2 regions of the Fictibacillus sp. 7GRE50 genome follow, and region 1 is predicted to be linked to the other one. Evidence: riboswitches for the same ligand, from Rfam matches in the RefSeq annotation. Region 1 holds a riboswitch; the other holds the start of a gene.
The links. A riboswitch is a leader RNA that binds a small molecule or an ion and turns the genes downstream of it on or off. The one in region 1 is predicted to bind S-adenosylmethionine.
Positions count from the first base shown of each region.

Region 2: it holds a riboswitch for S-adenosylmethionine, as region 1 does, so the genes downstream of both, IHV12_RS11255 (alpha/beta hydrolase) here and mtnK (S-methyl-5-thioribose kinase) in region 1, are expected to answer to the same signal.

Region 1 covers NZ_JACZDW010000003.1:682,200-701,433, reverse strand. Annotated here, with positions in the region: gene IHV12_RS14785 (spore germination protein) at 1-28, opposite strand, end outside; gene IHV12_RS14780 (hypothetical protein) at 191-862, shown strand; gene IHV12_RS14775 (efflux RND transporter periplasmic adaptor subunit) at 878-1,951, shown strand; gene IHV12_RS14770 (B12-binding domain-containing radical SAM protein) at 2,260-4,017, opposite strand; gene IHV12_RS14765 (fumarylacetoacetate hydrolase family protein) at 4,213-5,097, shown strand; gene IHV12_RS14760 (NAD-dependent succinate-semialdehyde dehydrogenase) at 5,134-6,558, shown strand; gene IHV12_RS14755 (SDR family oxidoreductase) at 6,589-7,377, shown strand; gene IHV12_RS14750 (ornithine--oxo-acid transaminase) at 7,663-8,871, opposite strand; gene IHV12_RS14745 (DUF1516 family protein) at 9,019-9,375, shown strand; gene IHV12_RS14740 (sensor domain-containing protein) at 9,523-11,301, shown strand; gene IHV12_RS14735 (ABC transporter permease) at 11,325-12,362, opposite strand; gene IHV12_RS14730 (sugar ABC transporter ATP-binding protein) at 12,343-13,848, opposite strand; gene IHV12_RS14725 (sugar ABC transporter substrate-binding protein) at 13,845-14,981, opposite strand; gene mtnA (S-methyl-5-thioribose-1-phosphate isomerase) at 14,978-16,036, opposite strand; gene mtnK (S-methyl-5-thioribose kinase) at 16,040-17,257, opposite strand; SAM riboswitch class I at 17,345-17,510, opposite strand; gene IHV12_RS14710 (carbon-nitrogen family hydrolase) at 17,617-18,486, opposite strand; gene IHV12_RS14705 (pyridoxal phosphate-dependent aminotransferase) at 18,508-19,234, shown strand, end outside.
Region 2 covers NZ_JACZDW010000003.1:601-12,819, forward strand. Annotated here, with positions in the region: gene IHV12_RS11215 (class I SAM-dependent methyltransferase) at 1-303, shown strand, start outside; gene IHV12_RS11220 (NUDIX hydrolase) at 335-889, opposite strand; gene IHV12_RS11225 (GNAT family N-acetyltransferase) at 972-1,520, opposite strand; gene IHV12_RS11230 (bifunctional metallophosphatase/5'-nucleotidase) at 1,609-2,997, shown strand; gene IHV12_RS11235 (hypothetical protein) at 3,147-3,656, shown strand; gene IHV12_RS11240 (Ger(x)C family spore germination protein) at 3,947-5,026, opposite strand; gene IHV12_RS11245 (GerAB/ArcD/ProY family transporter) at 5,019-6,113, opposite strand; gene IHV12_RS11250 (spore germination protein) at 6,130-7,641, opposite strand; SAM riboswitch class I at 7,800-7,917, shown strand; gene IHV12_RS11255 (alpha/beta hydrolase) at 8,032-8,832, shown strand; SAM riboswitch class I at 8,880-8,999, shown strand; gene IHV12_RS11260 (MetQ/NlpA family ABC transporter substrate-binding protein) at 9,129-9,950, shown strand; gene modB (molybdate ABC transporter permease subunit) at 10,265-10,921, shown strand; gene IHV12_RS11270 (hypothetical protein) at 11,075-11,638, opposite strand; gene IHV12_RS11275 (DUF3626 domain-containing protein) at 11,758-12,219, shown strand, end outside.

The DNA of each region.
Region 1 (19,234 bases):
ATTTTTTTGGTTTTTTAAAGAAAGTCATGATGTACATCATCCCGATTCGCAATAATTTGCTTTAGTTTTTGCTACCCTAATTTATTTATGCGGATAAGGTACTATTTTTCAAAAATGAGTCAGAAATTGTCATTATGAGTAAAAAATTGTGATAACATAGACAGAGATAAAGAGAGAAGGGGGCGGCACCATGACAGGAAGGGCACAATTTATTCCTGCTTTAACTAAGCCGAATACATATTTTGCGTTTTATAATGAATGGAAAGATAAAGAGGGTTTTTGGATCCGTTTTTTTGCTATATTAGTTGCTAGCGGGTTGCTGCATGCACTTTCTTTTTTTGCAGCGTTTCCATCGTTCAAAACTATTTCTTTTGTAGAAACAGCTAAACTAAGTGGAGCGGAACTTGAGCTCTTGCGATACCTTATCGCTTTAGTAGGTGGTGCTTGGGGATTGATCGTACCATTCATAGTAATAAATTCAGGAGCATTATTTTTGTATGTTTTTTTTCGGGACATCGGATATAAAGCACTTTTTTATGTAATGACAGCGGTATATCTTTTATTTATTCTCGGGCTGCTATTCGAACTACCGATCCAGTTTGTAACAGGTGCTGAAGAAGTAGTTCAGCCTTTAGGTTTCGGTTTTGCTGGTGTACTATTCTTTAAGCATGGATTTTGGCAAGAATGTTTAAACGCCATCAATATCTTTACAATCTGGGGTTCTGTTGTTTTGTATTTTGCACTTCGACAATTATCGTTTATAGAAAAGAATTACTGCCTGATTGTTACAATAGGATTTTTTGTTGTTTTCATTTTATTATCTTCACTATACGCTGCATTAACTAGTGGACAGCTGGTTTAAGGAGGAGACAAGCTTATGAATAAACTAAAATGGGTTGCTGCAGCTATTATGGTCATCCTCCTTGTCGTGATGAACATCGTGATTTTCGATAAAAAGGAATCAGCCGCAGTTGAAGCACCTAGAGTTGAAACGGGTCTATCTACACAGAAAGATTTTACAAAAAAACACGAAACAACAGGTGTTGCTCAGTCAAAGAACACATTTGAGATTTTTGAAAATGCATCCCTAGGCTCGATTAAAGAAATAATGGTATCAAAGGGGGAGACCGTTACATCTGGTCAAACTTTAATTACATATGAAAATGCAGAGATTGAAAAAGAACTTCGCAACTTGAAACGAGACCAAGAAGCAGCAGATGTTCGAAGCAGCCATTATTCTGGACAAATAAGTGAATGGAAAAGTGAACTCTCGGATTTTGATGAAGAAAAAGACAGCAAAGATTCTAAAGTACTTCTTCAAGAAAAATTAGCAGAAGCTGAGTTACAAAATGAGTTAGCTGAAAACGAAAGTTCCGTCTTATCAGATGAAATATCAGATCTAGAAAAACAGCTTGATGATCTTAGTGTAAAAAGTCCGGCTGATGGTGTAGTTTCAGAATTAAATGGTGTAGGCGATGATGAACCACTTCTATCCATTGTAGGGCAAGGAAACTTTGAACTTGTTGCTGACATCGATCAGAAAATGGCTTCTCTCGTGAAGACAGGAGACTCAGTTCTAATCAAGTCCAACGGTGAAAAGATGATGAAGGGTACTGTTCAAACTGTATTACCAGCTGATCAGAATAATTTTAAGTTAACCGTTCTCGTAGAGGATGAAGCGGCTTGGGTTGAAGGACAAACTGCTCAGATCATCGTAACAGAAAAACTTGCAGAAAAAGCGATTACTGTGCCAAAACAAGCAATCTTAAAAGATGATGGGAAAACGTATGTGTTAACGATTGTGAAAAACAAATTGTATAAGCTGAAGGTTTCAGCGGGTCTTGAGCAAAAGGGTAATGTTCAGATTACCAAAGGACTTAAAAAGGGTCAGGTTGTCGTACTTAATCCTTCTCCTGTTTTTGTTTCAGGGCAGCCGGTCTTAAAGAAGTAATTGCTATTAAGATCTTAAATTTTTACCAATAAAAAACAAGTGGGATTACACTAGTGTTACGTTTTATAAGAAGAAAAAGGGTTTCGCAAGTATATTACTTGCGAAACCCTTGTTTTTTACTTAGCTTTTTTTAGTTAGTGTCTTTAATCTTTATCGTGCTAACTTTTAGGGATTGGAGTGGAAGGGTACTGACTCCTGCGGGAGAAGTGGGACAGGTGAGACCACTAAAGGCGCGAAGCGGCAGGGGGCTCACCGCCTGCCCCGCGGAAAGCATGTACCCTGGAGCGAAGATCCCCGCTTTCACAATTTTACGCTTCCTTTTTTGTTAGCAATGACTTTTTAGCTGCCGTGAAAACTTTTGTTGATTGTTGCTTAGGATCGAACAACGCGATGAGTAAGAAATCCTTCTCTCCTTGTGGCTCTAGTTGATCTGATAGTGGGTCGATCGCTGTTTCTGTTACAAAAGCGTGTTTATGCATATCTTTTTCAGAAAGAGCTGGAAAGCCATCGATCATTTCCGGGTATTGAGCGAGCAGCGAAAGCACTCTAGATGTTTCTTCTTTGTTCTGTGTGTTCTCCCACCATGGTTTACGAGGTTTGAACTGTTGTCTTTCTAAATAATCAAGCTTCATCAGGCTTTCAGCAACAGGAAGTGCATGTGGTGCAGCTTCCGTTAAGAATGCGATCAAGCGCGTGTATAAGTCTTCTAATTGATGGCCGATTCTTGACCAACCGCGCGTTTCCCAATAAGTCCCGAATTCTTGGAAGAAATCAAAAGGCGATTGGAATACATGGTGTATCAGGTATTTAACGGTATGATCCATTCGATGGTCGTTCCAATATTTTTCTAATACGTCTTCAACTTGTTTGATACGAATAATCTCATCAAAAGTAAGAACATTGTTTCCTAAGATCTCATATGGAGAGTGATCCATATACACGTAGTCATGTTTTTCAGCTGTTAATCGTAGACCTGTCCCTCTTAACATCTTTAAGAAACCTAACTGAACTTCTTCGATGCCAAAAGCGAATACATCGTTAAATGTTTTTCTGAACGAGTTATAGTCTTCCTCAGGCAATCCAGCGATTAAGTCCAGATGCTGAACGATCTTCCCGCCATCGCGCACAGTTGTTACCGTACGAGTCAGCTTTTCGAAATTCTGTCGGCGTTGTACCAGTTCGTTAACCGCGTCATTTGTAGATTGAACACCGATTTCAAAACGGAAGAGCCCTTTTGGTGCATGTTCGTTCAAGTAATCGATGACTTCTGGCCTCATGATATCAGCTGTGATCTCAAACTGAAAAACAACTCCTGGTCTTCTGTTTTCGATCAAGAACGAAAACATATCGAGTGCATAATCTCTGCGAATGTTAAATGTTCTGTCTACAAACTTAATGATCTTTGCTCCGTTATCCATCAAAAAGATCAAATCATCTTTAACGAGTGTAGGGTCAAAATATCGAACACCAACTTCAATCGAAGACAAGCAAAACGCACATGAATAGGGACAGCCGCGGCTTGTTTCAAAATAAGTGATCCTTTTTGATAGTGACTGGATATCTTCTTCGAAGCGGAAAGGTGATGGTACGGCTTTTAAGTCCAGTTTTTCACGCGGACCATTAATTTTTGGCTTTCCGTCTTTTCGATAAGCAAGGCCAGCTACGGAATCAAATCCAGCATCGTTCTGAATTTGAGTCAACAAATGCTTAAATGTTTCCTCCCCTTCATTAACAACGATAAAATCCACTTCTGGAATGCTCTCGAGCCAATGCGCCACATCGTAAGATACTTCAGGTCCACCTAAAACGATTTTCGTTTCTGGCTTGATCTTTTTAAACATCTGAATTACTTTTATCGTCTCTTCAATGTTCCAAATATAGCAGCTGAATCCGAGAACATCAGGCTCTTGGCTGTAAAGATCAGTCACGATATTAAGAGAAGGATCCTTGATCGTGAACTCTCGAATCGTCACAGGGAAATCAGGCTCGCTATAGGCCTTTAAATAGCGCAGCGCAAGACACGTGTGTATATATTTAGCATTTAACGTACTTAGTACAGTTTTCATAATTTGATAACCTCATTACTGTTACCCATTCAATTGGGCGTTTTAGATGACAAACTATTTTACCATATTTTAAAAAGAATCAAAAATGAGTATTGTGTTTTCATACAGCAAATTTCTTTACGGTACAAAGTCAGAACCTATATAGTAGTAATAATTACTTTGTAAGCGTTTGTTAAAAAGGAGGAATTCGTTATTGTGAAATGGGTTACAGCTGTTAGGAATGAAAAGACGTTTATAGGCATCGTAAAAGAAGAAAAGGTATTCAATTTAACAGCACTTGCTAAGAGCAGTGATGTGAAGTTTCCATCAACATTAATTGAAGCTATTTCACTTGGAGAATCAGTTTTTGGGCAAGTCGAGACTTTGATTCATTCTGATTCTGCACAGAACCATACATATGAGTTAAATGAAGTCCAGTTAAAATCACCTATCCCGCGTCCATGGAAAAATGTATTCTGTATCGGGAAAAATTATCGCGATCATGCGATAGAAATGGGAAGCGAAGCGGACATTCCTGAGGATATCATGGTATTTTCAAAAGCTCCCACATCTGTGATCGGTCATGGAGATGGTATTCCAAATCACTCGTCTATAACCAATCAGCTTGATTATGAAGGTGAACTTGCCATAATTATCGGCAAAACGGGTACAGGTATAAAGAAAGAGAACGCGATGGATCACGTTTTCGGCTATACCATCATCAACGATATTACAGCACGTGATCTTCAGAAGAAGCATAAGCAATTTTTGCTCGGGAAAAGTTTGAATGGAACTTGCCCGATGGGTCCATGGATCGTTCATCATTCTGATGTGCCAAACCCGGAAAACCTATCGATCGTTACAAAAGTAAACGGAGAAGTAAGGCAGAACGGAAACACATCTGATTTTATCTTTGATATACCGACGATGATCACTGAGCTTTCAAAAGGCATGACGCTTGAAGCGGGAGATATTATCGCAACAGGTACACCTGCTGGAGTAGGTAAAGGAATGAAGCCGCCTGTTTTTTTAAAGCCCGGAGATTCTATTGAGATTACAATTGAAGGAATCGGGACGCTTCGTAATGAAATAGTAGAATGAAGTCGAATTAACTAGTTACATAGAGGAGGAATTCACATGGAAAAGCTGCTTTATATTAACGGTTCATGGACAGGAGATTCTCTCGAAAAAATAGAGGTGTTCAATCCAGCTAACGGCGAAGTGGTAGGAACTGTAGCATCTTGTGGAAAAGAAGAAACGGATGCTGCAATTGATGCAGCACACAAAGCATTTCCGAGCTGGTCTAAGTTAACAGCTTATGAACGCGCTGACTATCTTATGAAACTGCATGACTTAATGATCGAACAAAAAGAAGAATTAGCAGAACTAATGACGCTTGAGATGGGAAAACCGTTAAAAGAATCTGTAGGCGAAGTGATGTATGCTGCCTCCTTTATTAAGTGGTATGCAGAAGAAGGGAAGCGCATCTACGGCCGTACGATTCCTTCAAGTGCCGAAAATAAAAGAATGCAAGTTTTACGCCAGCCTGTTGGGGTAGTGGCGGCCATTACCCCATGGAACTTCCCAGCTGCAATGATAACAAGAAAGCTAGGTCCAGCGCTCGCTGCAGGCTGTACGTTTATTGTAAAACCACCAAAGGAAACACCACTTACAGCAATTAAATTAGTAGAATTAGCAGATCAAGCAGGCTTTCCAAAAGGCGTTATCAATCTTGTAACAGGATCGTCTTCTGTTATTGGAAAAGCTATTATGGATTCTGAGAAAGTTAGAAAAGTTACCTTTACTGGCTCTACAGAAATCGGTAAGAAATTGATCGAGCAAGGTGCCGCAACTGTAAAGAACGTATCTATGGAACTAGGCGGTCATGCTCCAGCAGTTGTTCTTGAGGATGCAGACCTAAATAAAGCAGTCGCTGGAATCGTAGCTTCTAAGTTTCGTAACGCAGGTCAAACGTGTATCTGTATTAACAGAGTATACGTGCAAGAAAGTGTTTATGAAGAGTTTGTAGAACGAGTGGCTGTTGAAGCTAAGAAATTAAAAGTAGGAAACGGTTTGGATGAAGGTACAGATATCGGTCCAATCATTAACAAAGACGGGTATGAAAAGATCTCAGAGCACGTGGAAAATGCTGTTTCAAACGGTGCAGAGTGTGTAACAGGAGGAAAAGGAAGAGCAGATAACGGTGGGTATTATTACGAGCCGACGGTCCTGAAAAATGTTTCACAAGATATGTTGATCATGAACGAAGAAACGTTCGGTCCAGTCATTCCAATTCACAAGATCAGCAGTGTTGAAGAAGGGATCCGCCTTGCAAACACGAGTCCATTTGGTTTAGCGGCATATGTTTATACAGAGAGTATGTCCAAAGGAACTCAAGTTGTTGAAGGTTTAGATTACGGAATCATAGGCTGGAACGATGGTGTTCCTTCTGCTGCACAAGCACCGTTCGGAGGTATGAAAGAGAGCGGTCTTGGCCGTGAAGGTGGCGTAGAAGGTATGGAAGCTTATCTGGAAACGAAGTACGTAAGTTTCGTATTATAAAATCTCTCTAAGAAACCAGGTGATTGTGATATGGATCTAGGATTAAAAGGAAAAAATGTACTCGTCCTTGCTTCAAGTAAGGGGCTCGGAAAAGCTTGTGCATTGGAATTTGCCCGTGAAGGTGCGAACGTGATGTTGACAAGCCGAGATGAAGATCAGCTTTCTCTGACTGCAGAAGAGATAAAGCGTGAAACAGGTACGGATGTTCATTATAAAAAATGTGACATCACACAGCGTAATGAGATCGATGAACTCGTTGCAGCTGCCGTAGAGAAGTTTGGCAGTGTGGACGTGCTTGTGAACAATGCAGGTGGTCCTCCGGCTGGTAATTTTAATGATTTTGAGGATGAGCATTGGCAGGGAGCATTTGAGTTAACGTTACTGAGCCTTGTACGTACCGTTCGAGCCGTTACGCCTAATATGATTAAAAACGGAGGAGGACGCATCGTAAATATCGCTTCTTCGTCTTTTAAACAACCAATCGACGGACTCATCTTATCAAATACTTTTCGAACAGCGATTAATGGATTATCAAAGAGTCTTTCACAAGAGCTAGGGAAAGATGGCATTCTGATTAATACCATCGGACCTGGACGCATCGGAACAGATCGAGTAGGTGAATTAGATCAGATGATGGCTGAGAAAAAAGGAATTTCTGCTGAAGACGTTAGAACTTCCATGGAAAGCGGAATTCCACTTGGACGATACGGTAAACCTGCGGAATTTGCTAAGATGGTCGTATTCCTGTGCTCTGACGCAAACACTTATATAACTGGCCAGTCACTGCTGATCGATGGCGGTATGGTGAAAGCACTATAAAGGGAAGCAGCAGCTCATGGCTGCTTCTTTTTTTTGATTTAAGTGAGGGGTATCAGTTCCAGTACAAATGTCGATATTTGTAGACTCGTGGATAAACAGTGAAAACTTTTGAATTGAGAGCTAAAACTTCTGGATTGAGAGCTAAAACTTTTGGATTGATCCATAAAAGTTGTGGATTCATCTATTAAAAAGTTGATTAATACCCTAGTCCGTATATGAAATTGAGCTCAATTGTAGCCCTAAAAAAAGCTGACTCCAAAAAGAGTCAGCTCTCAATAAATCAAATTAAACAGAAAGTACGTTTTTAATGCGTTCGATCGCCCAATTTAGATCTTCATCAGAAATGATTAATGGCGGTGCGAAACGAATAACGTTTTCGTGTGTTTCTTTACATAACAAGCCTTGCTCTTTTAAGCGCTCACAATATGGACGAGCTGGTTCGTTCAGTTCAACACCAATGAACAGGCCTTTACCGCGAACTTCTTTGATCACTGGATTATCAATCTTCTTTAACTCGCCTAAGAAATACTCACCCAATTTAAGCGAACGCTCAACTAAGTTTTCTTCTACAAGCACGTCTACAGAAGCGACTGATACCGCACAAGAAAGCGGGTTTCCTCCAAAAGTTGATCCGTGTGATCCAGGATTGAACACGCCAAGTACTTCGCGGTTTGCTGCTACACAAGAGATTGGCATTACGCCGCCGCCAAGTGCTTTTCCTAAGATGTACATGTCTGGCTCGATCTCTTCCCAGTCACAAGCAAACATTTTGCCAGAACGGCCAAGTCCAGATTGAATCTCATCTGCAACAAAGAGTACATTTTCAGACTTACAAACGTCAAGCGCTTCTTTCAAGAAACCTTCACGTGGAATAACGATTCCTGCTTCACCTTGGATTGGCTCTAGAATGAATGCAGCGGTATTAGGTGTAATAGCTGCTTTCAGGGCGTCTAAGTCACCGTAAGGAATCACTTTGATTCCTGGTAGCATAGGACCGAACCCACGTTGGTAATCAGGATCAGATGACATCGAAACGGCAGTCATCGTGCGTCCATGGAAGTTTCCTTCACATACGATGATCTCTGCTTGATTATCCGCAACGCCTTTAACATCATATGCCCAGCGGCGTACAGCCTTAATAGCTGTTTCAACAGCTTCTGCACCGGTGTTCATCGGTAACACCATATCTTTTTTTGTTAGACTTGATACTTTTTCATAAAAGTCACCAAGCTGATCGTTATGAAATGCGCGTGATGTTAATGTAACTTTGTCTGCTTGGTCTTTAAGTGCTTGGATGATCTTAGGGTGGCGGTGTCCTTGGTTTACCGCAGAATATGCACTAAGCATGTCCATGTAGCGGTTACCTTCCGGATCTGTTACCCATACACCTTCAGCTACCGAGATAACGATAGGAAGCGGATGATAGTTTTGTGCACCATATTGTTCCGTTTTAGAAATTACAGTTTCCGTATTTCTCGTTTCTGTCTGTTTCAAAGGAAACACCTCTATTCTGCAAGATTTCTCACATTGCTATTATAGCAATGAAAGTGCTTACTTTACAGAGGGAACTCTTTTGATTGCCTAGTTCATAGCAGTTCATGGTATAGTAATATGGAGAATTATACATAGGAGGATATATTTATGATTCATGCTCATGTAACATCGTGGTTTCTGGCATTAATTTTGTTTTTTGTAACGTATATGCTATACAAAAAAAATGCAGGAAAAAAATCAAAAATTTTGCATATGATTCTGCGCGTTCTTTACTTAGCGATTCTGGCAACAGGTGGTCACATGCTGGCTGGTTATTTAACCGATCCAGGAATTGTTAATCAAGGGCCGATAATTATTAAAGGAACTTTAGGAGTAGTCCTCATTGGTTTAATGGAAATCATCCTTGTTCAAAGAAAACGTGGTGAGAGCCGCCTGCTCAATTGGGTGTTTTTCTGGATTACTTTATTGTTAGTACTATTTTACGGTTATTCCGTACTTGGTTAATGCGTTTTAAGCCGCCCTTGCAGGACGGCTTTTTTATTGGATAAAATAACCAATCTTTGTTTTGTTAACAATGCCTCCTGTACACCGATATAAATGATAGCACGTATCACTTTATAAATTGGTTCATTGGACAGATGAGGTGTAAGAATGAAAGAGATGGATGAATATTTAGCGCTATCTCATTTAATCAAGATGAATACGAAAGAGATGGAAGAGCTTAATGATAATTTAATTGAATCTGAACAACGTTATAAATCGTTGTTCGATCATAATCCTGATATGATCTATTCTATGGATCTACAAGGTTATATAACGAGTGTGAACCATGCGCTCGTTCAGTCTTTAGCATATTCAGAAGAAGAGTTACTCTCAACCCACGCTCTGCAATTTGTGTGCGATGAAGATCATAAACGGGTTGTTGAACACTTCAGGCTCGCAGTACATGATAAACCGCAAAATTTTATAGCGAGTATCAAGAAAAAAGATGGCGGACACATTTTAAGCAGCATCACAAACATTCCAATCGTCGTAAACGATCAAGTAGTTGGTGTATATGGGATCGGAAAGAACATTACCTGGCAGCAAAAAGCGGAAGAAGAGATCGAACAGCTAGCGTTCCACGATTCGTTAACCGGTTTACCGAACAGAAGTTTATTTGAAAAAAGGCTGAGAGAACTCGTTTCTGAAAGTGATCCTGCAAACCACTTATTAGCTGTGATGTTTGTGGATATTGATCATTTTAAGATCATAAATGAAAGTTTAGGTCATCATATTGGAGACGTAGTGTTACGTCATGTAAGCAATCAGCTTAGACAAGTAATCCATAGTCAAGATTTGCTATGCCGGTTCGCGGGGGACTTATTTACGTTAATCTTGACGATTGAAAAGCCAGCAGACGTGATCGATACAGCAGATCGGATTGAAGAAGCACTTCAATTACCGATCTATCTTGATGGACAAGAGTATACGGTTAGTACGTCAATCGGTGTCAGTATCTATCCAAATGACAGTACGAGTGCTGATGTTCTTATAAAGAATGCTGACACGGCTCTGCATAAAGCAAAAGAAAAGGGCCGTGGGAAACGTGAATTCTTTACCGGTGATATGAACGCATTCACACTTGAAAGGCTAAAGCTAGAAGGCTTTTTGCGTAAGGCGGTTCAAAAGGGTGAGCTAGAACCTTATTTTCAACCTCAATTTTGTTTGAAAACGGAAATGGTCCTCGGATTTGAGGCGCTTGTAAGATGGAATCATCCTGACTTGGGCTTGGTATCTCCGATGCAGTTCATACCTTTAGCTGAAGAGATCGGACTTATTGATGAGATCGGTCGGTTTGTTCTATTCGAGTCTTGTAAGCAGCTAAAAAGATGGCATGATGATGGCGCGCCTCATCTTTCTATCTCTGTAAATGTTTCAGGCAGACAGTTTCAAAGGTTGTCATTTGTATATGAAGTAAAAGAAGCGATAGAAACGGCAGGAATATCCGCTGAATATTTACACCTAGAATTAACAGAGAGTACGATGATACAAAACGTCCAATACAGCATAAGCATCATGCAAGAATTAAGAGAGCTAGGTGTTCGTTTATCGATCGACGACTTTGGTACAGGTTACAGTTCTCTTAGTTATTTAAAAGATTTTCCGGTCGATTATTTAAAAATTGATCAAAGCTTTATCAGACATCTTAGTGATGACTTTTTTAATACGAGTGATGCAGCAATCATAAAAGCGATCATCATGATGTGTGAAGGTCTTTCTCTTTCTACGGTGGCAGAAGGTGTAGAAACATATGAACAGATGAAATTACTTCAAGAATATGGCTGTCATACTGCACAAGGCTATATAATCAGTAAGCCTATGCCTGCTTATGAAGCGAGTGAGTTCTTAAAGAAGTTTCGGGCAGAAAAAAACAGCACAACTCCGTAAAGGAAGTGCTGTTTTTGTTCGTGCTATTTTTTCTTTTCATAATACATAAATGCTAGGGCACCAATCAGTATAGAACCTTTTACGATATCTTGTGCGTAGTACGGAACGTTTAACATCGTTAAACCATTAAGAAGTATACCGATCAAAACAGCACCAACAAAAGTACCGATCACATTCGGTTTCCCTGCACCAAATACGGAAAAACCAATAAATGCAGCTGCAACACCATCCATTAACAAAGGAGCACCAGCAGAAACTTGGCCAGTTCCGATTCGTGCCGCTAATAGAATACCAGCAAGAGTGGCAAAGAATGCAGATAAAAGATAAGCATACATCTTGTAACGCTGAACAGGGACACCAGATAGACGAGCTGCTTCTTCATTTCCACCTGTAATATACAATAATCTTCCAAACCTAGTCTGCTGTAGAATGATATGAACAACAATAACGGCGATCAGCATGATAATGACGGGAACTGGAACCGACCATATTTCACCTTGACCGATAAATAAGAAAGAAGGAAGGAAAACCCCAGGAGCTGTTCCACCTTCTGACAAAGGCATGTTGTTGTAGATCGAAAATCCTTTTGTGAAGGTAAGGTGCAATCCATTGATTATATACATAACTGCAAGAGTTGCGAGCAGATCTGGAAGTCTTACTTTTACAACGAAGAACGAGTTTAATAGTCCTACTAATAAACCAATAGCAATGGGAATGAGAATGGCGATAATCGTTTCTTGGCGATACAGAACAAGAGCCGCAGCACTCGTAACGGTCGCAAGGCTTGCCGTTGATCCGACAGAAAGGTCAAAGCCACCAACGATTAAAGAGATGGTTACACCGATCGCAAGCAATGTAATAATGGAAACAGAGCGTAAAATATCCGTAAAGTTTTGATAGCTTAAGAACTTGTCGTTTGCTAGACTAAAGCCGATTACGGTTAATAATATGACAAGAAGCGTGCCGTATCGGTAAAGAAAAGGAAAGACCTTTTCTTGAAGTGAGAGTTTAGTAGTGTTTATGTCGTTCTCAACATGTTCTTTATGAACGTACTGTGCCATAATGACCTCCAGTTGCATAGTGCATAATTTTTTCAGTGGTAGCTTCGTGTTTGTTTAATTCTCCAGCAATTTTACCATCGTACATAATGATGATACGGTCACAAAAAGCGAGTAGTTCTTGTATCTCACTCGTGAAATAGAGAATTCCTTTTTTGTTTGCAGCTAAGTTTTTGATGCATTGAAACACATCTTGCTTAGCGCCAACATCGATTCCTTTTGTCGGCTCATCGAAAATAAATACATCCCCGTCCGTAAGAAGCCATTTACCGATCGAAGCTTTTTGCTGATTACCTCCGCTTAAATGGTTCAGAAGAAGAGACGATTTTTGTGTCTTGATACCGAGCTGTTTGATCCATTTCTCAGCTTCTGTTTTTTCGCGTTTTCTTTGGATAAACCCAAACTTGGTAAACTGTTTTAAGACGGGTAGTGTTAAGTTCTCAATCACATTGTAATCCACGAGTATCCCTTCTTTACGGCGTTCTTCTGGAACAAAACCGATACCAGCAGAAATGGCTTTTTGAGGGTTAGAGATTCTAACTTTTTTTCCTTTCATGTAAATAGAGTCTCTAGAGGGATCTGCACCAAATAATGCTCTCGCCGTTTCGGTCTTTCCTGCACCTACTAATCCGGCAACGCCTACAATTTCACCTTCTCGAACGGAAAAAGATACAGACTCATTGGTAGCAGGAACACTGAAATGTTTGGCTTCTAAAAGTGTATCGCCCAGTATTCTGTCTTCTTCATCGTTTAAGAGTTCAACCAATTCATTGCCTAGCATCGCGCGAACTATTTCTTCAGAAGAGCAGTCAGACGTTTCTTTTTGAAGCGTCACATACCCATCTTTTAAGACGGTTACTCTAGTCGACAACTCCATGACTTCAGGTAAACGGTGTGAAATATAGATAATGCCAACACCTTGCTTTTGAAGTTCACGAAGTACAGAGAAAAGATGCTGAGCTTCTTTCGTACTAAGTGCGGCTGTAGGTTCATCAAGAATAATAAAAGATATATTCCGAGAAATGACTTTTGCAATGAGAACCAACTGTTTTTCAGCTAAAGAGCAATGAGAAAGAGGAAGGGCAGGGTCAAGATGTAGACCAACTCTGTTCAAAAGCTCTTGGGCTACTTTATATCTTTTTTTCCAAGAAAAAAAAGCAGGTCCTGAGATAAACGTATTCATTGTAACGTTCTCAGCGATACTTAATGAGGAAACGAGAGCGGTATCTACTTCTTGAACGACCATCTCAATGCCAGCCTCTTTTGCATGAGCTGGTGTTTTAAGTATCAGCTCTTTCTCATCCAGTGTGATAACACCGCCATCACGTTCATAATCACCAGACAGTATTTTCATAAGGGTACTTTTACCAGCACCATTTGCTCCTAAAAGAGCATGGACCTCACCGCTTTTTACGGTAAAGTCCACTCCTTTTAATACAATCTGTTCACCAAATGACTTTTGTATAGAAGTTAAGGAGAGTATCGTCATTGTTTGGTATCCTTACTTAAGTTTTCCATCCATGGAGATGTTCCCGCGTCAGATTTGCCCCATCCTTCCACGTACTTACCGATTTCATCCATGGATACCTTAGATTTTGGCAGATCCTCTTTTTCAACAAGGTGAGGCTGTACACTATAGATCTGAGGTGTTTCTTCACCGGCTACTTTTTGATAGAGAAAGCGTACCTGCAGCTTTCCAACATCAGCAGGATCTGTCGCTGCTGTTGAAACCCAAGGACTGTTTTCTTCTTGCATCAGTTGTAGATCTTCGTCACTTAAGTCGATTCCATATACTTTAATCTCGTCACGTCCAGCTTGTTGGATCGCACGCGTTACGCCTTTAGCAAATTCGTCCCAAGGAGCGAATACAGCGTCAATATCACCTTTTTTCGGATATTTCTGTAGTAAAGCTTCCATTTGTGACTGTGTATCAAGTGCAGTATTTTGTGTCGCTGTACCGAATCGAGCGATTTCTTTAATCGAAGGATAACGTTTCTTAAAAGCTTCATACATAACGTTTCTTCGTTCCATCGGTGTAAAACCACCTACCCAAACGTATACGATCTCACCTTTACCATTTAAGTCTTGCGCCATGCTTCGTAAAGCATTCCAAGAAAGGCTATAGTCATCCTGATCGATGACTGTTACTCCTGGAATGTTGATATCACTATCAAAAGCGACAACTGGTATTCCTGCTGCAACTGCTTTTTTCACACTTGGAGCGATCGCATCTGCACGACCATGATCGATTAAGATTCCATCAACTTGTTGGTTAACAGCTGTTTCAACATATGCTGCCATTTTTGAAAGATCGTTATCAGCGTTATAGATTTGCACCTCACCGCCAAACTCTTCCACTTGCTTTTTTACGCCACTAATATATTGAGAAGAAAAAGTACCGATAGAGAACTGATTAATTGAAGCGATCTTTAAAGGCTTCTGAAGCTGTTTTGGAACTTTGCTTGACGTAGAAGCAGTTACTGTAGAATTTGATTGTGACTCATTTGCTGCAGCAGGTTTTGTTTCTGTCTTATTGGAAAGAGCATCTTGCTCATTAGTGCATCCTGTTAAGAACAAGGCTGACGTTAGGCAAGCGGTTGCCAAGATTCTAAAAGGTCTCAATGCTTTTCTTCCTCCTTAAGTGTGGATAGTGCTTCTTTATAATTGCCATTGACGATTCCTTTTTCAGTTATGATCGCTGAGATGTATTCAGCGGGAGTTACATCGAAAGCGGGATTGAACACTTTTATTCCTTCTGGTGCAATGCGAACACCGTTTAGATGCGTGACTTCTTCTTCCGGACGTTCTTCAATCGGAATATCATCACCGCTTGTTGTACTGAGATCTAAGGTAGAAAGAGGACAAGCGACATAAAAGGGAATACCAAGCGCTTTTGCTTGTAGCGCAAGACCAAAAGTTCCGATTTTGTTAGCTGTATCGCCATTCGCTGCCACTCGGTCACATCCAACGATCACCGCTTTAATGTTCTTTGTTTTTAGCGTGTGGGCTGCCATATTATCTGTGATCAAGGTCACATCAATATCGTTTGCTTGCAGCTCCCATGCTGTTAAACGAGAACCTTGTAAAACAGGACGAGTTTCGTTCGCGTAAACAGAAAGGTTCCAGCCTTGTTCTTTAGCAAGATGAAAAGGAGCTAATGCTGTTCCATATTTGCTTGTCGCGATGGCACCTGCATTACAGATCGTCATGACAGCGTCTCCGTCTTGGAGAAGTGACAAAGCGTACTCACCGATCTTTCTGCATGTATTCTCGTCTTCTTCTTGAATTAAAAGTGATTCAGCTTCAATTCTACTTTTCGCCTCTTCTACTGAAGTTGATTGTTGAGCAGAAGCAACAACACGATCTAATGCCCAAAATAAATTAACAGCGGTAGGGCGGGAAGACGCTAAGTAATCTCTTTGTCTTTGCAATTTAGTTAAAAACGAGGAATGATCCACCTCTTTTTCAGAATTACTCCATAGTGCGAGTCCGAATGCAGCAGCGATCCCAATAGCTGGCGCGCCTCGAACTTTAAGCTTAGAAATTGCGTCCCATACGTGTTCAATCGTGGTTACATTTAAGTAAACCGTGTGATGGGGAAGTTGTTGTTGATCTAATATAAGAAGATGGTCACCTCTGTATCGAACTGAAGGAACCCATTTTTCTGCTACAGTCATCATTTAAGCACCTCTAATCCAGTCAGTAAGTTCTGTGATGTTTGTAAGTTTCCTTTGATTTTTAACAAGTTTTGCCCCTAGCGCTAGTGCTGTTTTTTTATAAAAGAGCTCGACCTCTTTTTGGGGGATAGTGTCTAGATCAGCAACGTGTGCAAGTCCAATCGTTCTTCGAATAATCTCACAACCAGCAAAACCGATAGCTTCTTTGAAAGTCTTTTCCAAGAAATTATCAAGTACACCGTCAATCTTGGCAAAAGGGTCTGTTGCTTTCTCGTTCCATAGTTGTGAGAACGTTTCTCTGTATGTTTCCCAAGTCTTTTCGATCGTTTGTAACAGGTAGGTTTGTAAAGATTCGCGATGAAATGGCTCTTTTGCATGTGCATTCTGAGAAAGATGATTAAGCGCAAGGTTAGCTATGAAGTGAGCGATATCGAATCCGGCTGGCCCATAGAACGCAAACTCAGGATCGATCACTTTAGTAGAATCGCTTTTTACAAAAATACTTCCAGAATGTAGATCTCCATGAAGAAGAACTTCTGCTTTAGTTAAGAATGAGAGTCGCAGTTGAGCTACCTCTTGTAAAAGCTCTTTGTCATTCCAAATTACATCAACTTCACTTTGGAGTTCAGCAGGGAAGTCATTTGTATCATGATTGAAGAATGGATCAGTGAACACTAAGTCTTCCGTGATCTTGCAAAGTTCAGGGTTTGAAAATTGTTTAACTTGTTCTTTTTTTTCAAAAGGATGCAGGTAGAAATCACTAGAATAAAAAGCTGTTTTAGCAGCAAATGTTCCAATGTCATCAGCAAGTTTGGGATAAATTTGACCGTCAATAAGTCCTTTTCGAAGGATGACATGGTCAGACAGATCTTCCATAACTGTGACAGCAAGTGTTGAATCTGAAAATAAAACCTTCGGAACTAAGTGAGGAACGGATTCAGCTTCTTTTAATAACGCATCGCTCTCGATTCGTGCACGATCTAGTGTGAGCGGCCAGCTTTCTCCAACCACTTTTGCATAAGGAAGTGCTTGTTTAACGATTACAGCTTTTTTGGATAGTGCGCTTTCTATATGAAAGACAAGGTTTAAGTTGCCATCTCCAATCTCTCTAACATGCAGTTGGTCTTGTTCGGATGCATCAAAAAATGCTAAAGGTTTTACCACATCAAGCACTGTCAGTTCGTTTAACGGTTCATATGTAGGTCTTACTTGTACGCTCATTTTTGTTCCCCCCGGAAAGTTTTTTTACAAATAAAAAGAGCCTCTTTTCGTATAAGAAAAGAGGCTCGGAATGATGATTTCCCGCGCCTCTTATCTTAGCAAAACAAAAATGTTTTGCCGGAATTAGCACCGTGCCATACGCTGAATTAATCAGCGGCTCCCCGTATAATGCGGGCGCCCCATCTTACAATGGTATTACGGTCGGTTGCTGGGTTTCATCGGGCCATATCCCTCCACCTGCTCTTGATAAGAGACCAAAATTATTCGTTTTGTTAATGCGTAACAATATTCACGCAATTCATAATCGTTATACTACAACGTTGTATGGAGATCTGTCAACACTAAATTCTTAAATGGATTTAATACAGATCTGTTCGACGGTCGTTAAATACAGGAACCTTTACACGGACTTCGTCTACTAATTCAGGTGAGATCTCTGCTGTAAGGATCTCCTCTTCGTGCACAGATCCTTCAGCAATGATATCTCCCCATGGGTCAATAATTAGTGATTGACCAGCGAAGGTGTTTTTAGGGTCGCTTCCAACTCGGTTACAAGCAATAACGTAGCATTGATTCTCTATAGCACGTGCGATAAGCAATGCTCGCCAATGAGATTGTCTTTGAATCGGCCATTCGGCAGGAACGAACAATATTTTTGCCCCTTTTATGAAAGGAGCTCGGATCCATTCAGGAAAACGGATGTCATAACAGATAGCAAGGGTCGAGAGATTACCGTCGATTGTAAACAGATTGCTATTACTGCCGGGGGAGATATATTTTTCCTCTTCCATAAGTGTGATCAGGTGAGCCTTTGAGTAGGTGCCGACATGTTCACCGTTTCGGTTGTAAGTGAGTGATGTGTTGTAAACTGAGTTACTCTCACGATATGCGATAGACCCTCCGACAATATTAGTATCAAGCTCTTTAGATAACTCGCTTAACCATTTCTTTGCTTTCTCACCATCATGATCGCTAATCTCATCTAATCGGGTAAGATCATACCCAGTATCCCACAGTTCTGGTAGTACGATCGTATCAGGATTATGATGTTTAACGGCTTTACGAATTTTATTTTCGATGTGTTGATAATTTTCATCAGGTTTCCCATATTGAATGTCAACTTGTATGCAGGCAATTTTCATGATTGTACCCTCCAGGTTGTAAAAAAAGTCTTTACAGAATTTCCTTAAGCGTATAACATAACTGATTAGAATTTCAAGAACATTCAAATTAGACTGGAAGTGATCGTCGTGAAACGTTTTGAGCAGGCAGAAGTGATGGGGAAACTGCCAGAGCAATTTTTCGCCAAGCTTGTAAAAAAAGTATCTTACTATGTAGAGCAAGGCTTTGATGTTATTAATCTAGGACAAGGGAATCCTGATCAACCAACTCCACAGCATATTGTTGATGCATTAAAAGATGGAGCCGATAGACCTGATTTTCATAAGTATTCACCGTTTCGCGGACATGGATTTTTGAAGCAGGCAGCTGCCGATTTTTATAAACGAGAATATGGAGTAACACTCGATCCTGAGAAAGAAGTAGCCGTACTCTTTGGCGGGAAAGTAGGTTTAGTAGAGCTATCGCAGTGCTATTTAAATCAAGGAGATGTTGCACTCGTTCCAGACCCGGGATACCCTGATTATTGGTCAGGTGTTGCAATGGCTGGTGCTACTATGGAGACGATGCCCTTAAGAAAAGAAAATGACTTTCTCCCGAAGTATGATGAATTACCTGAGACAGTATTGAACAAAGCAAAGCTTATGTTCTTAAATTATCCGAACAATCCTACAGCAGGGGTTGCAACAAAATCCTTTTTTAAAGAAACAGTAGAACTCGCTAACAAACATGATATTCTCGTGTGCCATGATTTTGCTTATGGAGCAATCGGATTTGATGGACAAAAGCCGGTCAGTTTTCTACAGATAGAAGGAGCAAAGGACGTAGGTATAGAGATTTACACCCTTTCTAAAACGT
Region 2 (12,219 bases), 690 kb from region 1:
TTTACAAATCCATTGTTGTTTATTTTTGATGATGAAGAAGATCAAAAGGGAAATCTAGTCGTCAGTAACAGGATTCCTTATTCAACGCTCGATTCTATGACTGAAAAAGAGAAGTCTGACTATCTTATGTCTGATGAAACGATAGAATTCGGGCATACCTTAGAGGATCAAATACAAGGACAGATTGATGCAGGCTTTGTGATTGCTGGATTATATGAAGATGACTTTGGTGGAAGAAGACCGATTGATACTTATATTAAAAGTTTCGTTGCAACACGTGCTGTAAAAATGAAGGTTGAATAAAGAAAAGAGGACTAGCTTAGATGTAATATTACTAAGCTAGTTTTTCTTTGGAAAGGTAGTTCTTTGCTAAAAAATAAGCACTTATTGTAAACAACTGTGTAATTTTTTTATCTTCTATTAATCCTTCCATCTCATGAAAAGGGATCAGCTTAAGCGTTAAATCTTCATTTTCATCTAAGTTTTGAGAAGAAGACTGGAAAGCATCCAAGATTAGAAATGTTATAACCTTGTTGGTTTGGGTAGCAGGGTTCACCATGAATTCTCCGAGTACAATTGGTTTGTAAAGGGAAGTAAAACCTGTTTCCTCTTGAACCTCTCTGATAATGCCTTCCTCAAAGGATTCACCTTGTTCGACTTTTCCAGCTGGAACTTCTAAAAAGAAGTCTTTACCTGGATGACGGTATTGTTCTACAAGTACGACTTGTTTATTTTTCGTTAGAACAAATGCATTTACCCAATTTGGATACTCATGAACATAATAGTTATCGATTTTCTGCCCGTTCGGCAGTTCACAACTGTCATTTCTTAAATGACCAAACGGCGTTTTGTAGATATAATCTGAAGTTATGGTTTTCCATGTTGCCAAGAATTTTGTCCCTCCTCATGGTTAGATAAATTACGAAAAAATAAATGAAACAACCGGATAGTCTATTAGAATCTCCCTGGTCTTATCCTCCTAATATGGTTGACTCCCACTCTTCTCGCAGAATTCCCATACGAATCGAGTCATAATATTCTCCGTTATAATAGCGGCACTTTCTCATTCTGCCTTCCATTTTCATGCCAAGCTTTTCGCCAACTTTAATCATTCGCTCATTTCCTGACCATGTTGTGTAACCAACACGGACGAGTGGTAGCGAGTTAAACAGATGATTGATCCACAGAATAATAGCTCTTGTTCCATATCCACCGCTCCAATAGGTAGGATTGTAGATACCGATGCCCATCTCTAACCAGTGGGAGGGCTCGTGTTCCCAATAGTAACTCACTGTTCCGATCAACTCACCAGCCACTTCAATTGCCCAGCGCTGATCGTGATTGACATAGTGATCTTTGTTCCACATAAATTCATCAAAAGGAATTTGTTTGTGCTCAAAATATGGAGCGTCCCATTTTTTCCATTCAGGAGCTTTGTCGCTATATATTAGTTCCCAAAGTCTTGGAAGGTCTTCGTTAGTAATCGGTCGAATCTTTAAATCGTTATCTTGATATGACATTCAATTCCTCCGTATTTTTTGAACATTTACTTTTTATTTTATGATACCATTATTTGTAAAGGTAATCTTATATAATTTTGGGGGATTTATGAAATTAAAAATCATACATACGAACGATCTTCACAGTCATTTTGATAACTTTGCGAAAGCAGCAACGATAATTAATCAACATAAAGACGAAAACACTATACTAGTTGATGCAGGTGATTTTGCAGATTTTAAAAGTATTGAACTACAAGGAACAAGAGGAATGGCCGCGGTCGAGCTTCTAGATGCAGTTGGCTATGATGCTTTAACGATCGGCAACAATGAAATGTTTAATGGGGCAGAGACGTTAGAACATATGGCTGTTCAAAGTTCCGTTCCGTTTATCAGCAACAACCTATTTAGAAAAGACGAGACTGCGATTCCTGGTGTTCGTTCAAGTGTAATCCTTTCTAAAAATGGACTACGAATTTTCGTAACTGGCGCATCACCTGACTTAGGTGCTTTTAATGAAGGCTTAGGGTTTCATAGTGAAAACTATATCATCGCCATTGCAGAAGAGTTGGAGCGTAATCGAGGAAAGTACGATCTGTGCATCCTTCTGAATCATGTCGGAACGGTAGCGGATATGGATCTAGCAAAAGAGATTTCTGGCATTGATGTAATCGTGTCCTCACATGATCATGTTCTCTATCAAGAAGCGAAGGTTGTTAATGATACATTCATCGTAAGTGCTGGAAACTTTGGTGAACATATTGGTGTATTAGAAATTGAAGTGAAGAAATCATATAAAACCCTTTTACAATCTGCCGTCTATAACACAAAAGATTCCAAGCCAGACGAAGAAATTGTAGCTATCCTTAAGAGAAGTAAAGAAACAGCGATCGAGATATTAGGAAAACCACTATATACGATTAATGAACCGGTATGGCACGATGTGATCGGTGAGAATCCGATCACAAACCTTATCGCAGATGGATTAAAAGACATGCTGAATACTGACATAGGCATGATAAACAGTGGCATTGTTAACGCAGGAATCTTTTCTTACGTTTCTAATAAAAAATTGATTGAGATCTGTCCATCTCCCTTAAATCCAACTTCCTTCGAGATTCAAGGTAAATACATATTGGAAGCCATTCAACAATCACTTGATGTTCAACACTGCTTATTAGATGGAAGAGGGCCTGGCTTCAGAGGGAAGTATATAGGGAGACTGCATATTTCAGGTGCACAAGTGGTATATGATGGATTGAAAGTGGTCGAAATGAGGATTGGCGGTGAACGAATAGAGAAAGAAAGATGGTATTCCGTTGCATCTTCAGATTATCTTCAACGTGGATCAGGCTATCCTTCACTAGCCCACAACCGAAATGAGTTCTACCGACCAGAAGAGATCAAAGAAGTGATTAAAATGTATGCCATCAAGCCCGAATTTGTAAATCGTGCTTATGATAAAAGGATTAAAGAACTACTTAAGATTAAGGGGTAATCAAGATGGAATGGTTAACTTTTTTAATGGCTGCAACAGCCTTCATTTTTGTGTTTCAAGAAATAGAAAAGCGAAAGAAAATTGAAAAACGACTTCAGCAGTTGGAGGAACAACAAAAATAAGATCGATATTGAAGCGGGGTGGCTGCTATGGAAAGATGTGTGTATTTTAAAGATACCTTTTTCTCGTCAGGCAGAACGGATATTTACAATGCAGAGCAACAGAAACGAGGAGTTCTCGATCTAAAAAGCGCCTTTTCTTCAGGCGTGAGTATCGAGAATGAATCTGGAAGGGTCCTCGTTGAAGGTAGTTTTCCTTTCATGTCAGGAAAATGGATCGTGAAGCAATCTGATGATAAGGAATTAGGCGTGGTAAAATCTGCATTTGCTTTCTTCTCCAAACGTTATCGGTATATAACGAATGGCCATACATATGAAATTGAAGCTCCCGCTTTTTCAAAAGAATATACCATCTTTGATGAAAGTAAGTCGGAAATTGCGACGTTTAATAAAGTAAATGGATTTTTCCAAGCTCCTGCTTATGAGCTAAAAAACAACTCAGATGCTTTATTAACAGAAGAGCTAATCGCTGTTGTAATGGGAGTCAACGCGATCGAGAAACGCAACCAATCTTCTGCAGGAGCAGGAGCTGGGAGTTAATATCGATTAATTAAGATAGCTTTTATTCAACTAAACTAATATGTTGAATAAAAGCTTTTTATTTTATATCGTGATGTCCATATGAAGTAGACATCACCATGAAATGTGCACACGATAAAAACACTTTGATAGTTGTCAATCATATATCCATGGTAATTGGAAAAAATTTCACGGTAAACGCCAATATATTCACGGATAAACGCTATATATTCACGAATAAAATTTTTTAAACGATTTTCGACAAAAAAGCCATTTCCCCACTCAAGAAATGAACGATAAAATTAACAACGTTACTCTGTAATCCCTGCCTGAGTAATTTCCACCTTCATATTAACGTTGATCGGCATGTCAGGGTACTGTTCATCCCACCGTTTAAAATCAAATCCTCTTGTTCTGCTCCTCGCCAAATCGCCTAACCCGATCGTATCTACATTCAATTTTTGAAGTTTTTCTACAATCTTGTTCGTTCGCCTATCCATTGCTTTCTCGGTTGCTCTTTCTAGTTGTTCGATGAGTGACGGATCGCTTACAGGAATCTTCGGCGCTTCACTTACGCGTCCTTTTATTTTAACGAAAATGTCTACGGATGGAGATCGTTTCACGTCTTTAAAACGATATTCTACTTTAGATGACAAATTTTGAATCGTAAAGAATTGATCGTTTTTAAATTTCACTTCATAGATGCCTTTTTCAAAAGGTTCCATCAGTAGCTTTAAGAGAAAGGAATCTTCGAGCTTCAGTTGCCCGACCATTTTGTCGTCTTTTAAGAGGGCTGTACCTTTTACTCGTATTCGATCCCCCTGCATTTCCAAGAGTGGCAAGTTGGGATCCATGCCTTTTCCGTAATACGTATACAAAAAATCATGTAGATTTGACTTTGGTATGTTCGCGTTCATATTTTGATTTAGAAGCTGGAGCAAATACTTTGATGGCGTTTCACTAAGCGGATACTGCTCTTTTAACAATGTTTTCGTACTTCCTTTAACGACTGCCAAATATAGGTCTCGACCTAAGGAAGGATCACGCTGAAGTGTGTCAACTAGATCATATATGCCTTTTTCAGCTAATCGGTCATTATAAAGAGCAATTTCTAAGCGACCGATCTCAAATGGTTTTGGAGATTCAGCTTGTTCTAGAGCTCTTGCCATCTTGCTCGTATTCGTGGTTGCTGTAAACACTTGAGAAATTGGAGGAACATCTTCTCCTCGCTGTGGAATGGCTACCATCCCGTTCAACTCTACTTGGTTATTCGATTTATAATCATATCCAACTGCTGATACGAGTTGAACATCTTCTAGGATTTTTTTGCTTGGAAAGCAGCCAGTTAATAGCATTAATGTGAAGATAATGAGAAGCTTCTTTTTAGTCATTTTTTGTTTTCCTCACTTTTCCTGAAATCAGCTGGATCACAAATAAAAACGGTATATAAGCATAGAGAATATAAAAACCTACTTGAGAAACTTTCGTATTTAGTATGTCTACTTGTTGGCGATCAACGACTAAGATGCAACATATGAAAATAACGAAAAGCATTGTGCGCAGCGCACTTTTTTGTTTGATCTTATATAAACGGTGAATTCCGCGGCTCACAGACCACAAACCTATACAGATGTTAGGAAGAACGACGAAAAGCCAAAGAGCGATACCGGCATATTCGAATCGCTGTGCGAATGGGAGGTCTACAATTTTCCATAGTGTTAGTGTCGCCCAAATCGTATGTTGAAGTTGTTCTTGATTAAAATAGACAAAAGATACGAATACAGTAATGAGGTAAGTGAACATGGTAAATAGATTTCCTAAGTGAGCCCACTTTTGTGATTTTTCAGGTTGTTTTAAAAAAGGTAAATACAACAGTATGAGCTCGAATCCTAAATAATCAAGAGTAACTCCTTTAGTAGCAGCCATGAGGTCGCTAAATGAATGATCTAAAATAGGAAAAAGATTTGTATAGTGTGCATTTTTAAGTGCGTAATATTTTAATAAAAATAGAGGGAGGGTGATAAAAAAGCCTAGTACGGATAATCCTGCGACAACGCGGATTCCTCCAATAACATACGAATAAGCTAATCCTAAGAGGATGATGGCTATAACAGCCGTATTCAGCTCGGGAAACACCCAGATTTGGATTACTTCAATATAAGTCCTAAGTACGGTTAGAATCGTAGAACTAAAATAAATCAAGAGAAGAAAACTTAATGAGCCGCCAATCCATCTGCCGAACAAGTTTTTATGTACGCCAATGATATCACCGTTCTCTTTTGAAAGAACACGATAGATCATCCAGATCAGTACATTAAATGAAAGACCTCCGATGATTACAGAAATCCATGCATCATGTCCTGCTGATTTAGCGATATAACGCTCAAATCCTAGAATTCCCACTCCAATCTGCATGGTTGTAACCATATAAAAAGCCATATAAGGTGATATCTGCTTGTTTTCACTGATCTGAGACATAAATACCCCTCATTTTTTAGTCCTCAATGTCATGCTTTGCTGTTGCCCGCTTTTTATTCATCCTTGCCTTATCCTGTGGTCTTAATAAAGATGGTCGGCTATTTTGCATACTGAACGGCAGTCGTACAAGAGCATCTTTTAGATCATTTGCACGAAGCGGATATAATGGTGCGATATAAGGTCTTCCTAGAGATGTTAGTTTCAGCAGATGAGAAACGATAAAAGCGAAACAGATACCAACACCTAGAACCCCTAAAAACTGGGCAAACAATAAAAAGGGAAAACGCAATAAACGAATCGTGTTACTCATCTGATAGACAGGTGTTGTAAAAGAAGCAAGAGCGGCTAAAGCAACAATTATTAACAAAACGTTACTTGTTAATCCTGCTTGTACCGCTGCCGTTCCGATAACGATACCTCCTACAATACCGATTGTTTGACCGACCTTAGAAGGCAGCCTGGCACCAGCTTCTCGAAGCAACTCGATGGAAAGTTCTAGTACGATAGCTTCCAGTATAGGTGGGAAAGGAATATCATTACGTGAAGCAACGAGTGTAGCTAATAGATTTTCCGGAATCATTTCATAATGAAACGTTAATACTGCTACATACAGAGGCGTTGATAACACGGAAAACATGACAGCCATGAGTCGAATCAATCGAAAGGCAGAAGCGAGCGTCCAATTTAGAAAATAGTCTTCGAAAGCGGAGAAAAATTCCACGATGGTTGTTGGACCCGTTAACGCATGGGGAGATCCGTCAGCCATAATCGCCACTTTTCCTTCAGATAAAACACTCGCTACCCGGTCTGGCCGTTCTGTATCAATGAGCTGTGGAAAAGGAGAGTTCTCATTGTCGGAGATCATTTGATTGATATAAGAACTATCTACAATATGATCGTACTCGATATCATTGACTCGCTGAATCGCCGTGTTCACATTTTCTTCATCCGCGATTCCGTCGATATAAATGATGGCTACTCTCGTTTTTGAGAGTTTCCCAACCCGTACTTCCTTAACTGTGAATTCAGGAATAGGAAGTCTTTTACGAATAAGGTTTAAATTTGTGTCTAGTGATTCAACAAAAGCTTCCTTTGGACCTACAACACTAAACTCAGTTTCAGGGATAGAAATCTGCCTGTTTTCGGTCGATAGACTTGGAACAAGCAATCCTTCTGGGTCCTCTTTATTCATTTGAATAAGAATAAACCCTTCTGTTACTTTGTTAGCGATGTCATGCACATCATTCGTTTTGACCATCCCATCTAACGGCAAATGCTTTTGTATGTCATCTAAGTTCTTTAATTGAATGTCTGTTATATAGGGTAATAAATCCCGATGAACAAATTCGGGATTTACAAGTGTTTTATAATAAGAGATATAAAATGTGCTGAGTGATGATTGCTTAACGGTAGAAAAGTCTGCTGAAGCTCTTAGCTTTTTCATGAGCTCTGGGAATGTCAATGTACCTTTTGTAGGATCTGTATTTGATTCTTGTTGTTTTTTCTTTTTCTTCTTAAAAAATATCATTGAAATCACCCGTTCGTTGTTACGTCATGAACTACTACATTTCTTTATCATCTCCTCGTCATTTAATAATATTCTGTTGGCAAACTTGATCATGGTTTGTTTTTTTATTGACAACAATTAGCAAGTAGCCTATGATTATCCTTAAATTAATAATGAAACTCTTATTAAGAGCAGGCGGAGGGAATTAGCCCAATGAAGCCCGGCAACCATCGGATGAACTATGTTTTGACCGAAACGGTGCTAAATCTAACAGCAGTTATTGCTGAGAGATGAGAGAACGAACGGATTGTATGTATGGAACCGTGTTCTCTAAGGGAACACGGTTTTTTTGCGTTTATCATACTGGTTAAGTGAATTTCAATAGAGAGAAAAGGAGTGGGTGATATGGTTATGTCGGATTGTATATGGTGGAAAGACAGAAAATTGGCTCACACCATTCATTTTCCTAATTGGAGTGATGCAGGTGAAAAGAAGTTTCCGCTGATCATTATTTGTCACGGTTTTACGAGTACACGAATTGGAGTAGATCGTCTGTTTGTTAAAACGGCTCAAGAACTCGTTAAACTTGGGTTTGCTGTATTGAGATTTGATTATGCTGGCTGTGGTGAAAGTGAAGGGGAATATGGAGATAATGAGTTTGCTTGTTTTATCGATCAGACGAAGGAAGTTATTTCTTTTGGTAGCAAACTACCTAACATTGATCAAAATGCAATAACGTTAATCGGACATAGTTTAGGCGGTGCGGTAGCGATTTGCACTGTAGCTGATGATGATAGGATTGGGAATGTGATCACTTGGTCTGCAGTAGGGAATCCATTTGAAGATATTAAAGAAATAGTTGGTTATAACGGAGAGCACCCCGTGATTGATCATCTAGGGTATGCGATAACCGAAGAATTTTTACTTTCGCTTCAAGCTTATTCACCGTTAGAAGACATCAAACAGTTTCGTGGTAACGCACTGTTCATCCATGGCTCGGACGATCCAGTAATATCTTCAAGATATTGCTCTCACTATTTTGAAGAATCAAGAAAGAGGAAAAATGGTAGAAGCTCAATAGTACTAATAGAAGGTGCCAATCATACGTATTCTTCAATTGTCCATTTCGATAAATTAATTTCTTCCACTTCTGAATGGTTAGTAAAGAATGTTAAAGTTTCTGTTCAGAATAATTTGAAAAAAAGTGTTTGACATTTTACAAAATTCCTGTGATAATACAAAGTAATTTGATAGGAATACTCTTATTAAGAGCAGGTGGAGGGAATTAGCCCTATGAAACCCGGCAACCATTCATGTTGAATAATAATCAATATGAAAACGGTGCTAAATCTAACAGTGGTCACACTGAGAGATGAGAGGATTATCGGAATCGTTTTTCGAGAAGCCTTCTGTCTCTGTTATGAGAACAGGAGGTTTTTTTGTACCACCTCTTAAAGAGCATCTATTATCAAAGAACTTATAGAAACTAAAGGATAGGGGATCAGATCATGAAAAGAATCATCGAAGTATTACTCGCAAGTTTCGCAGTATTTTTATTAGCGGCTTGTGGCTCATCAACAAGTGATGGAGAGAAAACAGAAAAGCTAGTAGTTGGAGCATCAAATGTACCACACGCAGAAATTTTAGAGGAAGCGAAGCCGCTTTTAGAGGATAAAGGCATTGAATTAGAAATCGTTAAGTTCCAAGACTATATCTTACCGAATAAGTCTTTATATGAAAAAGAAATTGATGCGAACTATTTTCAGCACATTCCATATCTAACACAGCAAGTGAAAGATAACCCGAAGTATAAGTTTGAAAATGCAGGAGCTGTTCACTTAGAGCCGATGGGCGTTTATTCGAAGAGACATAAGTCATTAAAGGACCTACCAGAAGGCGGGAAGGTTATCTTAAGTAATTCAATTGCTGAGCACGGGCGTATCTTGTCAATCTTTGAAGCAGAGGGACTGATCAAACTAAAAGAAGGAAAGGGCTACGAAGCTCAAATAAGCGATATTGTAGAAAATCCGAAAAACTTAGAGTTTGTGGCAGACATTGATCCAGGGCTGTTGACTAAAGCATACGAGAATGATGAAGGCGATGCGATTGTGATCAACACAAATTATGCAATCGATGCGGATTTGAACCCGAAGAAAGATTCCATCGCACTTGAAGGTTCAGATTCACCATTTGCGAATATTATCACAGTTCGTGAAGGCGACAAAGAGAAGAAATCTATCAAAACCTTGTTAGAAGTGCTTCATTCGAAAGAAATTACCGATTTTATTGATAAAGAGTATAAAGGTTCAGTGCTAGCTGTTAAAGAATAAGGATGAATGAGCTGACTAGATGGTGATATCCACTCATCTAAGCAGCTTTTTTCATTTACAGATGTTTTTAAGGCATCCGATTAACACCTTTTTTGAAAATTAAGTCTAAATAAGAAAAATTAAGTCTTACTCAGAAAAATTAGGTCGTTCTGATCATCAATTAAGTCAAACTAGACATGAATTAAGTCTAAACTCAAAAATAAAGGCCCTTCGACAATATCCGCATCTTTCATCACCAACAATTGGCGATATGATATGATGAAGACAGATGAATACAGCATATAAATCAATGGAATAAGCGGGTGGAAAAGGAAATGGCAATAGATTTTTGGTCACCTGTCAAATTATCACTTGGCATAGCGGTGACAGCTTCACTGATTGTAATCCTAGCCGGCTTGTTTTTCGGAAGGATCATGGCTCACCAGAAGTTTAAAGGGAAAACGTTAATCGAAACAATATTCCTACTTCCACTCGTACTACCCCCAACTGTGGTAGGTTTCTTGTTAATCGTTTTGTTCGGTCGAAATGGTCCCGGGGGACAGCTCGTAGAGTGGCTCTTTAATCAGCCGATCATGTTTACATGGTGGGCAGCCGTTATTGCGTCTGCAGTTGTGGCATTTCCACTCATGTATCAATCCGCAAAAGCGGGGTTTGAATCTATTGACGCAGACATCGAAAATGCAGCGCGAGTAGATGGAGCCAACGAGTGGGATGTATTGCGAAAAATCTCTGTTCCATTATCTGTTAGAGCTATCACATCAGGTGCTATTTTAAGTTTTGCTCGCGCATTAGGTGAGTTTGGTGCAACATTAATGTTTGCCGGAAACATACCTGGAAAAACACAGACGATATCCACCGCAATCTATATCGCGATCGAATCAGGAAATATGGATCTTGCATGGATGTGGGTAGGAAGTGTTATTGGTATATCATTCTTAATGCTTGTTGCTGTAAATCGCATAAGAGCTTAGTAGAAAAAAGAATCTGTAATGATTGTATTTTGAAACTACAAACATGGGTATGGTAGGCGGTTCTGCATTAGTATTAAAACCAGTGAATAAAGAAAACACAGCTTCTCTAAAGAGGGCTGTGTTTTTTTTAGTTCAAAATCCCATGTGAAATACTTATTCGTTTTTTTCTATACTTACCGCAAACTTACTATGAGAAAGGTATTTTAATCGAATGGATTTGCCTTTGAAATGATCTTTGTAAGACTTAGCCGTTATATTCAAATGTGCAACATTAACTTTTTTACTATCAATCATTATGGAAGAGACATAGTCAGGACCATTTTTCGAGCCATACGTTAAGGTTGAAGGAATTCCTTCTATCACGTTGAATTTTCTAGCTTCATAGTCACCAATATCTTCGTAGAGTTGAAATACGGTGTGTGAAAAAGTAATCGCAGCTGCAATGGATCCAATGACTACAACCGGAATAAGTAGGCGTTCTACCCAGTTGTGTATTCTTGAATAACTGGCAACAAAGCCAATAAATAATGATAGTAGAGACATGGCTAAAAAAAGGAAAAGCTCCGTCAAAACAAGGTGATCTTGAAATACTGTCGAAGATAAAAATAAACTTATAGCAGAGAATAGCAGAATCACCAAAAGTAAGATGAGAGGAAATGTACTCGGAGTCCTAAAGCTTCGAGATCCTGTAATTCTTTTCTTTTTTCGATAACCCATAATGATCCTCTCCTTTATAAAATATATTCCTTAAAGCTAAACCACTATTCATGAGCGTGAAGAGTCACTTCATTGGTTCTTGAATAACATCATTTACCGACGGAAACGGAGATTATTATATGAAATTAACTGGAGCCCAACAATCTGCAATAGATTATGTTGAGCGTTATGCTGCAAGACATAAGGACGATGCTCAAACGACGATTCAACATTTATTAAGAATGTCTAATATAACCACTGAAGTATTTCATAAGGCAGTCCATAATGTTAAAGAGCATGCCCGAATTGCTCTTCACTTTCATCCGGATCGGCCAAACTCTTCAATGAATTGTATTGCCGAAGCGTTACATCAAGAAGGAATATACAAGAGTCAGTTTGAAACGTTGCTTTCAAACGGAAGTGTATCTGCCTATCCCGGAGGTTTACGTGATCGGTGGGAAGAACAATTATTTGGAGGAGCTTACCAGATAAAAGGAACGACCCTTAATGAGCGAGCAAAATATGGTGCGTTAAACATTATGATGCATGCCGATGGGCCAGCGCCACGGTTTGGTTCGTGCTACTTCTTACTCAAGCCTGAA